3 regions of the Ureibacillus chungkukjangi genome follow, and region 2 is predicted to be linked to each of the others. Evidence: riboswitches for the same ligand, from Rfam matches in the RefSeq annotation. Region 2 holds a riboswitch; each other region holds the start of a gene.
What was found. A riboswitch is a leader RNA that binds a small molecule or an ion and turns the genes downstream of it on or off. The one in region 2 is predicted to bind thiamine pyrophosphate.
Positions count from the first base shown of each region.

Region 1 (3,281 bases), 2.0 Mb from region 2:
AAATTTCCACACGCGCTAAAACTCAAGGGACAGTGGACGTTTTAATTGCATTAGCTGGAGCTTCTGGTGGTGCCTTGTCTGGAATGATTGTTGCTGGTTCAAGTTATGAAACGTTATCACTCGCAGGTGGAATATTATCCCTGATACTTATTCCAGTTGTGGTTTGGTCTATAGGCGGTAAAAATAACAAATAGCTAAGTACATTGCTAGAAGGATTAAAATAACGAGAGGGAGGATTTTTTAATGAAACAAATTACAGCAAAAGAATTAGAGATGAAATGAAATCTGGAGAAAAGGTAAACATTATAGATATTCGTGAGGCTAATGATGTTGCTTCGGGCAAAATTTGGGGAGCTAAACATATCCCTTTAGGGGATATGTTTAGCGACATACACTCCGCACACGTAGAGTGTGTTGCGGAATTGGTTTTAGAAGAAACTGAAGCATAATAGATTATTTATGTTAGAGACTCGGATACGATTTTTGTATTCGAGTTTTTTTGTGGGAGAAAAGTTTTATGGAACGGTGAATTAAGGACTATGTGGATTTTAGTAAGGAGGGTTTGGCTCGGTTATGGCTGGAGGTCCGGTCATGAGCTAGGCTTGTTAAATAACAGGAAAAATTCCGCTTATTTAGAAAATAAAGTGGAAAATAGCCTGAATAACCGAAGAATTTCCCCTTAATAACTTGAAAAATAAGAAATGATCGATTTTTCTTATAATAGCAGGAAAATCTTCCCTTATTTACCCTGAAATGAGCTCTCTTTTTGTAAATAACCGAAAAATCTTCGCTTATTTACAATCGCTCTATTCATTTCTAAGTGTCTATTTTTCCGTAGTCGCTAATGACCTTGATGATGTAATAAGTTGCTCCCTCTACACCATCTATATCAGAACACTAGCCATCATAAAAAGGATTTTCAACATTCACATCGAAATAATACATAAGCTATGGAATTCAATTTTTCCAGATCATGAAAAGGGGATTTTAAAATGGATATAAGAAACCCAATTGGGAAACTAGAGGTACCTGAAAATGTAACTTTGCATCATGTACAAAAATGGTTAAAAGAAATCGAAACCTATACAATTCGATTAAGAGAAACTGTCGAGTCGATAAATAAAGAGGATTTAAGTAGAACTTATCGTGAAGGTAGCTGGACAGTTCGGCAGCTTGTGCATCACATTGCGGATTCGCAGCTGAATATGTATCAACGCTTGAAGCTTGCTTTAACAGACGAGAATCCAACAATTCCAGCCTTTGATGAAGAAAAATGGGCAGTTCTCCCAGATACAGAGCTACCAATCGAGCCTTCTATAAAAATGCTAGAAGGTATAAATGAACGTGTTGTTTCTTTGGGCAATAGTTTAACTGAGGATCAATTAAATCGAGTCTTTACTCACGAGACGAATGGTAAAATAACGGTTGCATATAAAATGGCAAAATTAGCTTGGCACGAAGAGCATCACTTAGCACATATAAAAATCGCCTTAAAACCAAACAATCGATTGTAATTTTCATTCACATTGAGATTCCCGTTAGGCAGATTGTATCTTTTAAGGAATATATTTTCCAAAAATAGAAAATTATTATTTCTAAATGTTAAGATTTGTCGTACAATGAATGGGACAACTGAATATACGTTTCGCACTAGGGGTGCTGTAAGGCTGAGAAGCGGGTTAAAATCCTGCTGACCCTCATGACCAGAACTAGGTAATACTAGCGTGGGGAAGTGCAAGTGATTTCATTATATTTTGTATTTTCTATATAACATTTCACTGCATCTTCTATTTGAGATGCAGTTTTTTTGTGTTTTTATGGACTATACTTCCCTTTTAAATAGTGGGCGAAACGGACAACAATTTACAAAATGGGAGGAAGAAAGAATGCAAGGTTTAAGCTGTGGTACAAGTAGAATCGTAGGGTGTCGTTTTTCCATCTATCCTATGGCGGACAATTTCATTGATGTAATCATGAAAGCGTTAAAAGAGGTAGATGCGAGAAAGGTTTGGATGGAAACAGATGACATTAGTACATGCATTAGAGGGCGAAGTGAACACGTATTTGATGTGGCTAAGGCTATTTTCATACATGCAGCCAAAACGGATGTACACGTAGTCTTTAATGGAACGTTTTCTGTAGGTTGTCCTGGAGATAGTGAAGGGGATAGTTATATGTCAGAGAATGACGAGCGTTTAAATGAATATGCCTCTAGTAAAGTAAAGGTTGAGGTGGCTACTCAGTTTGCTCTTTATCCTATGAACAATCCCGAATATATGCAGGTTATTGCCGATCAGGTAGAAGTTGCAAAGGCTCATGGAACATTTACGAAAGGTGTTCATTATGCATCCCGTCTTGATGGGGATGCCAATGCTGTGTTTAAAACAATTGAAGAAGCGTTTGTTAATGCATCCAAGACACATGAAAGAAGTCATGTGACGATGACTGCAGCAATTTCGGCGAACAGCCCATCAAAAAAACATCTATAACTTAAAGGCTAATTGAAACACAGATTTGATATGTGAAAACAAATATGAATTTTTTTAAGGAGTTCAGCAAATGTTAAATAAATGGAATTTACGTGAAATTGTCCTAATGGCAATTCTGGGCGTCGTGTTTGCGGTTATTTACCTTTTCTTTTTCACCGTTGGGACAGGTATTACCAACATCTTAACACCATTTGGCTTAGGGCCATTTGGATATGAAGTGATTTTTGGTATTTGGTTCATTGTTTCAATTATTACTGCTTATATCATTCGTAAGCCAGGTGCTGCATTAATCTCTGAAACGATTGCGGGTGGTGTTCAAGTGTTATTAGGCTCGCCAGCAGGTCCTATGCTAATCGTTTCAGCATTTATTCAAGGGCTTGGTGCCGAGTCGGTTTTTGCTGCAACTAAATATCGTAATTATTCTAAGGGTGTTCTTATTGCTGCCGGAATTGGTCCAGCTATCTTTAGTTTCATCTGGGGCCTATATCATTCTGGATATATTGCCTTATCACTGCCATTGCTTAGCTCGATGCTAATTGTTCGTGTGATTAGTGGGGCATTGATTGCTGGTTTACTAGGGAAGTGGATTTCAGAACGTTTAGCAGAAACTGGCGTGCTAAGAAGCTACACACTTGGAAAGGAGTGGCAGACAAAACGTGAGCAAAAAGCATCATAAGCCACTCATCTCAGTAGAGAATTTCTCGTTTGGTTATGATTCTGACAAGGAGGAGCTGCTTAAAGATTTGACATTCTCCATTCATGAACAAGAAACGCTTCTTTGTATCGGTCCAA
Region 1 is NZ_CP085009.1:1,806,974-1,810,254, forward strand. It holds gene LG296_RS08950 (MFS transporter) at 1-194, shown strand, start outside; gene LG296_RS08955 (rhodanese-like domain-containing protein) at 279-449, shown strand; gene LG296_RS08960 (YfiT family bacillithiol transferase) at 993-1,514, shown strand; TPP riboswitch at 1,643-1,748, shown strand; gene LG296_RS08965 (YkoF family thiamine/hydroxymethylpyrimidine-binding protein) at 1,887-2,489, shown strand; gene LG296_RS08970 (ECF transporter S component) at 2,560-3,165, shown strand; gene LG296_RS08975 (ABC transporter ATP-binding protein) at 3,146-3,281, shown strand, end outside.
Region 1: it holds a riboswitch for thiamine pyrophosphate, as region 2 does, so the genes downstream of both, LG296_RS08965 (YkoF family thiamine/hydroxymethylpyrimidine-binding protein) here and thiM (hydroxyethylthiazole kinase) in region 2, are expected to answer to the same signal.

Region 2 (3,281 bases):
GGAAGTTAGAGATAACCATGCGTCGTAAAGCACGTTCGTCATTGACATCAAAGTCTTCCAGAACGATAGCTGCATCATTACCGCCAAGCTCCAATGTCATATTTTTAATAGTATCAGATGCTGCTTTCATGATATGTTTTGCTGTATTTGTACCACCTGTAAAGGCAATTTTTGCAATTTTAGGATTCGATGTAAGCTCGATACCAACCTCTGCATCACCGTTTACAAGATTTAATACGCCAGCAGGGAATTCATCTGCTATGATTTCCGTAACAAGGCTTACTGCTAAAGGAGCAAACGGGCTTGGTTTAAGCACCATTGTATTTCCTGTTAATAAAGCAGGTGCAATCTTAATTGTAGATAGAGAAATCGGATAGTTCCAAGGTGTGATGGCTGATACTACTCCGATAGGATCCTGTGCAATAATTGTACGACCGTTTTCGTGTTTTCTTTCTTCAGGTGTAGTTATCTTTTTCACATTTTTAACGGCAAATTCCATCCACATTACTGAAATGGCAATTTCCCCTTGTGCATCATAAAGCGCTTTACCATGCTCGCGAGCTAATAACTCCGAAATTTCTGGCATTTGGTCTTTAATTTTTTGAATCGCACGGTTCATTCTTTCGATACGATCGTCAACATTGCTCCATGCCCAAGTTTTGAAGGCTTCATGGGCTGCATCAATTGCTTGGATAGTTTCTTCTCTTGTATTGTTTGGAGCGTAACCAACAATCTGCTCAGGATGTGTTGGATTTTCACGCGCAATTTTTTTATCTGTTTGTATTTTTTCACCATTAATAATGGCGCTAACTATAATTGGTTCTTTAGACATACAAAACCCTCCTATATTAATAAACTTCGCTTACAACTAAGATAATAATTCTATTAAAATATAGTTTCAAGAAACTTGCTCACACTGTAAAAAAAAGTTTAATAGATAGAGCTTATACTTATTTCTATTTTATAGCAAAAAGTTACAAGTAGAGTTTTTTCAAAATATCTACTCGGGCTTTATATTTACCTTATATAACCCAAAATTTTTCAAGAAAACATAGATTTCTCATTTATTTCATGTAATATAGTAAATAGTTAAATGTTTTGCAGGGGGACACGATTAGTGTTGAGAAGGTAAAACCTGACCCTTAGAACCTGATCCGTTAATACGGGCGTAGGGAGCAACGTACAAATGATTTGTGTGCTTGTATGCTCTCCTTTTTTCAAGGGGGGCTTTTCTTTTGCAAAATTATTTTAATTGCGGGGGGACACGATTAGTGTTGAGAAGGTTAAAACCTGACCCTTAGAACCTGACAGTTAACACTGACGTAGGGAGCAATAATGGGTGTAGTCTACCTTTTTTTGGCCTCTACTTTCACTAGTAGAGGCCTTTTTGCTTCCTGAAAAAGGAGGAGAAGAAGATGTTAGTAAGTATAGAAATTCAAGAGATTTGGGGAGGGGAATTGCCATGTTAACGACTATCCATCAAGCAAAACCGCTTGTTCATTGTATGACCAATTATGTTGTAGCGAATTTTACTGCCAATGGGTTACTTGCTATTGGTGCTTCCCCAGTTATGGCCGATGAGGTAGAGGAAGTAGCGGATATGGTCTCTATAGCAGGTGCTTTGCTTTTAAATATAGGCACCGTAAATACCCGTACGGCCAAAGCCATGCTTGTTGCCGGGAAAAAGGCAAATGAATGTGGAGTACCTGTCGTATTAGATCCTGTAGGAGTTGGCGCAACACCTTACCGTAAAAGTGTGGTTATGGAAATCCTCGATCAAGTAAAAATCAATGTGCTTCGCTGTAACGAAGGGGAGCTTGCTTCAATTTATGGCGTGTCTTGGGATTCTCGCGGAGTGGATAGTGGCGAAGGTGATATGGATACAATCGAGGCTGCTAAAGAGGTGGCAAGGAAATATCAATGCATCGTTGTAGTGACAGGTGAAGTGGATTTTATTACAGACGGGCAAGAGGTAACGCATGTGCATGGCGGAAATAGTTTGGCAACCCGAGTAACTGGCACAGGCTGCTTGTTAAGTGCGATTTGTGCAGCAGTTTTAGCAGCGAGTAAACAACCGATGCTAGAGTTGGCCACTACACTAAAACAATATAAACAAGCAAGTGAGCAAAGCGGAGAAGAGCTGGGAGCATTCCAGATTAATTTCATAAATGCACTTCAAAAAATGGCGGAGGGACATCAATGATTGCCTTAACAATAGCTGGTTCAGATTCTGGTGGCGGTGCGGGGATTCAGGCGGATATTAAAACGTTTCAGGAGCTTGAGGTATTTGGCACAACAGCAATTACGGCATTAACCGCCCAAAATACACTTGGTGTGTATGATGTCCTTGATGTAACCCCTGCATTTTTGAAGCAACAATTAGATGCAGTTTTAGCCGACTTTAATGTGAAAGCCATTAAAACAGGAATGCTATTTTCTGCTGAACTGATTGAGGTAGTTGCCAAAATTGTGGGTAAATATAAAAATATCCCCCTTGTTGTTGATCCGGTCATGATCGCTAAAGGGGGAGAGAGTTTATTGCAGGAACAGGCAGTTGAGGCTTTAAGAACTAAGCTGCTTCCTTTAACGCTTATTTGTACACCGAATATTCCAGAAGCAGAGGTCCTGACTGGAATGACTATTCATAACGAAAAAGATATTGAGCAAGCAGCGAGAAAAATTCTAGGTATGGGTGTGCAGTATGTGGTGATGAAAGGCGGTCATTTGGACGGGGAATTTTCAACAGACACAGTTTATTGGACCGATGGTTACTTCACCATGAAGACGCCGCGTGTAGATACGAAGGACACACATGGCACAGGCTGTACATTTTCAGCAGCCATTACAGCGCAATTGGCAAAAGGATTATCGATTGAAGATGCCATTATTGAAGCGAAAAAATTTATACATTTAGCGATTTCTAATCCGTTATCCATTGGCCATGGACATGGACATGGCCCTACTAATCATTTTGCTTACAAGCGTACACTTGGAAATTGTGAGGTAATAGTCTATGAATCCTGATGTTTTGAATGTGTATTTTATCATGGGAACGGTAAATTGCGTGGAGCCACCGCTAGATACTCTTGAACAGGCTCTGCAGGCAGGAATTACTTGCTTCCAATTCCGGGAAAAGGGAGAAGGGTGCTTAAACGGTGAAGCTTATGAGACGTTTGCACGTAACTGTCAAAAGCTATGTAAGGATTATGGAGTGCCGTTTATCGTTAATGATGACGTCGAGCTTGCATTAAAGCTTGATGCAGATGGGATTCATGTCGGAC
Region 2 is NZ_CP085009.1:3,759,097-3,762,377, reverse strand. It holds gene LG296_RS18550 (aldehyde dehydrogenase family protein) at 1-832, opposite strand, end outside; TPP riboswitch at 1,093-1,192, shown strand; TPP riboswitch at 1,247-1,346, shown strand; gene thiM (hydroxyethylthiazole kinase) at 1,463-2,203, shown strand; gene thiD (bifunctional hydroxymethylpyrimidine kinase/phosphomethylpyrimidine kinase) at 2,200-3,024, shown strand; gene thiE (thiamine phosphate synthase) at 3,014-3,281, shown strand, end outside.

Region 3 (3,281 bases), 460 kb from region 2:
TTGAAGAGGCATTAAATGCGCTAAAGTTAGAATACGAAAATGCACTTCATATACTGAATCGCTCGGTACAATATGAAGGTCATGCCATTGATTTCTCTGAGAAGCTAGACCACGTAGCAGATAAAATCTATCAGCTTGAGGAGATTTCAAGTCAAATTATTGATTTACACAACCTATTACGCGGTCAAAATAGTAAGAAAATCTCCTTTGAACGCTATGTACAAATGGGGTATTTAGAGCAAATTACAGAGGCTGCCAATATCCGCTTGAAAAATCTATCAAATGGACAATACTATTTACAATGCTCAGATAGACAGGAATCTCATGGTCGCCAAAGCGGTTTAAGCCTAGATGTCTATGACACTTACACAGGGCAGTCACGTGATGTGAAATCATTATCTGGTGGGGAGAAATTTAACGCATCATTATGTCTAGCTTTAGGGATGGCTGATGTTATTCAAAGCTTCCAGGGTAATGTGAAAATCGATACGATGTTTATCGATGAAGGGTTCGGCTCATTAGATGAAGAATCACTAATGAAAGCAATTGATACACTGATCGATCTTCAGAAATCTGGGAGAATAATTGGTGTAATCTCTCACGTATCCGAATTGAAAGCAGCAATGCCTGCAATTTTACAGGTGGAAAAATTAAAAGAAGGCTATAGTAAAACTTCCTTCCTACTTAAGTAAAAAAACGGCGGAGACCTTAATAGTCTCTGCCGTTTATTCTATAGCCAGTCCTAGATGCTTTTTTCTTATCCATCGCTTTTTTAACGATTGGATAGACAATCGGTGCTACCTTCATAATTGTTTTAATGGTTTTTCCCAATTTCATAGAAATGCACTCCTTCATCTTTATATTAATAATACCCTTAGAAGTGACTTTAGAAACCTACTCTGAAAACTCGATAGGCCTGAACTAAATTCCATATGATAACGCCAATAGTGATGGCAAAGTAAATCCCCATCAAAACAAACATTTTCACAATGAATCCATTCATATTATCGTAATCCATAGAGAATACACCTATAAATCCAAAAAACACTAAAAGTAGCGAAAGGACAGTAGGAATGGAATGTGACAGCAATGCACGCTTTGCATGATACTTTACCCTTTTATCCTTAATGACGAAGTAAACGATAATTGGCAGCAAAAAAGGAGCGAACAATAGGCTAACATAACACAGTGCCGATATCATTTTATTATTTTCCATATTTCACCTCAAAAAAATTATATATGGAAGTGATTGACAACAAAAGGGATTCGTATTCATATTCTAGTTGAAAAAAACATATAGTTTGATACAATTAGTAATGTTCTAACAATTAAACAAAATTTATTTACCACAAGGGGAGCTGATGAAGTCAGCTGAGATTGTGCACTTATTGCACTAACTCTATGAACCTGTAAGTTAGTACTTGCGTAGGGATGTGGATAGAAACCGACTCCAAATGGCGTTTAGGCTCTGTCCTGATGCCATTTTTATTTTGGAGAAATCAAACCTTTGTATTTTACGATTTCTATCCTTCTCTTAGGTTCCACATTGGATAAGAAGAGAGGAGACTTGTTATGAACAATAAAAAACTATTAATGCTCGTTGAGATTGCAATATTTGCGGGCATCGGTCTAGTATTAGACCAAATTTCCTTTAGATTATGGCCACAAGGTGGTTCCATAAGCTTTGTAATGCTACCGATTCTGATTATGGCTATACGGTGGGGATTATTAGCCGGAATGACAACCGGTCTAATAATTGGGTTATTACAAATGACGTTCTTCCCGTTTATTGTACACTGGGTACAAGGGCTACTAGATTACTTAGTAGCATTCACAGTTGTCGGATTAGCTGGTGTATTCCGTAAACAAATTTTACAAGCAGCCAAGGATATCAATAAGAAAAGTATAGCTTGGTATATTACATTAGGAATAGTAGCGGGTGGCTTATTACGTTACGCAGCTCATGCTCTTGCTGGTGCAGTCTTCTTCAGCGAGTACGCAGGCGACCAAAATGTATGGCTTTACACACTAATCTACAACGGCACATACATGATCCCAGCAATCATCCTTACTGCAATAGTAGGTATACTCATCTTCACAGCAGCACCACGACTATTACAAACGAAATAAAGTACAAAGACGACCAGCGAGTTTTTTTGGTCGTCTTTTTTAATTGGATTAGATGGCTGAACTGCATCGTGAAGTGAAAATGAGAGAGTGGTGCATTTCATAAAGAGAATGAAACGCATTACGAAGAATTATAAGCACAAAACACGTTTCATACGCATATTAAAATGCATTCCTAATCCCTAGTTCCCTAGAGCTACTTATTCATCCCACAAACTTCGCACGTGTCACTCAATTCACATTTCATCAAATTCTTTGTTATTAAAAAAGCCCCCTTCACCAAGTTTACATGCCCAATAAATTGTTAGGATTGTGGTATATTATATAGAGATATGTAAATAGGAAGAAGGAACATTTCAAATGATAGTACAAACTAAAGAAGAGCTAGAAGCATTAAAAAAGATTGGGCGCATCTGTGCTGAAATCCGCGATGCTATGAGAGCTGCGACAAAACCTGGTATTACTACAAAGGAATTAGACGAAATCGGTGGCCATATGTTTGAAGAAGCGGGTGCAATTTCGGGGCCAAAAGGGGAATATGACTTCCCAGGCTATACTTGTATCAGTGTAAACCACGAAGTAGCCCACGGGATTCCAGGCTCTCGAGTGATTAATGAAGGCGACATTGTTAATATTGATGTATCGGGCTCATTGGATGGATACTTTGCTGATACAGGAATTTCTTTTGTTGTCGGTGATGGATATCCTGAAAAAGAAAAACTTTGTAATGTTGCAAAGTCAGCATTTGACCGTGCTATGACAAAGGTTAAAGCTGGTTCGAAGCTAAACCAAATTGGTAAAGCAGTTGAACGCGAAGCAAAAGACAATGGGTTAACGGTAATTATGAACCTGACTGGACATGGCGTTGGGCGTGCTCTACACGAAAAACCAGACCATGTTTTAAACTATTTTGATGCTTGGGATACAACAATTTTGAAAGAGGGAATGGTATTGGCAGTAGAGCCGTTCATTTCAGCAAAAGCAGAGCATATTGTAGAAGCTGGAGACGGTTGGACATTTATTACTCCAGATCAATCACTTGTTGCGCAAATTGAACATACAATTGTTGTAACAAAAGACAAACCAATTCTTCTTACACAAATTGAAGACTAAAAAAAGAATCCTGGCACTTGAAGCTATTTCAAGTGTTCAGG
Region 3 is NZ_CP085009.1:3,303,676-3,306,956, reverse strand. It holds gene LG296_RS16475 (AAA family ATPase) at 1-692, shown strand, start outside; gene LG296_RS16470 (hypothetical protein) at 709-837, opposite strand; gene LG296_RS16465 (DUF4870 domain-containing protein) at 887-1,216, opposite strand; TPP riboswitch at 1,342-1,449, shown strand; gene thiT (energy-coupled thiamine transporter ThiT) at 1,573-2,130, shown strand; gene map (type I methionyl aminopeptidase) at 2,488-3,240, shown strand; gene LG296_RS16450 (hypothetical protein) at 3,264-3,281, opposite strand, start outside.
Region 3: it holds a riboswitch for thiamine pyrophosphate, as region 2 does, so the genes downstream of both, thiT (energy-coupled thiamine transporter ThiT) here and thiM (hydroxyethylthiazole kinase) in region 2, are expected to answer to the same signal.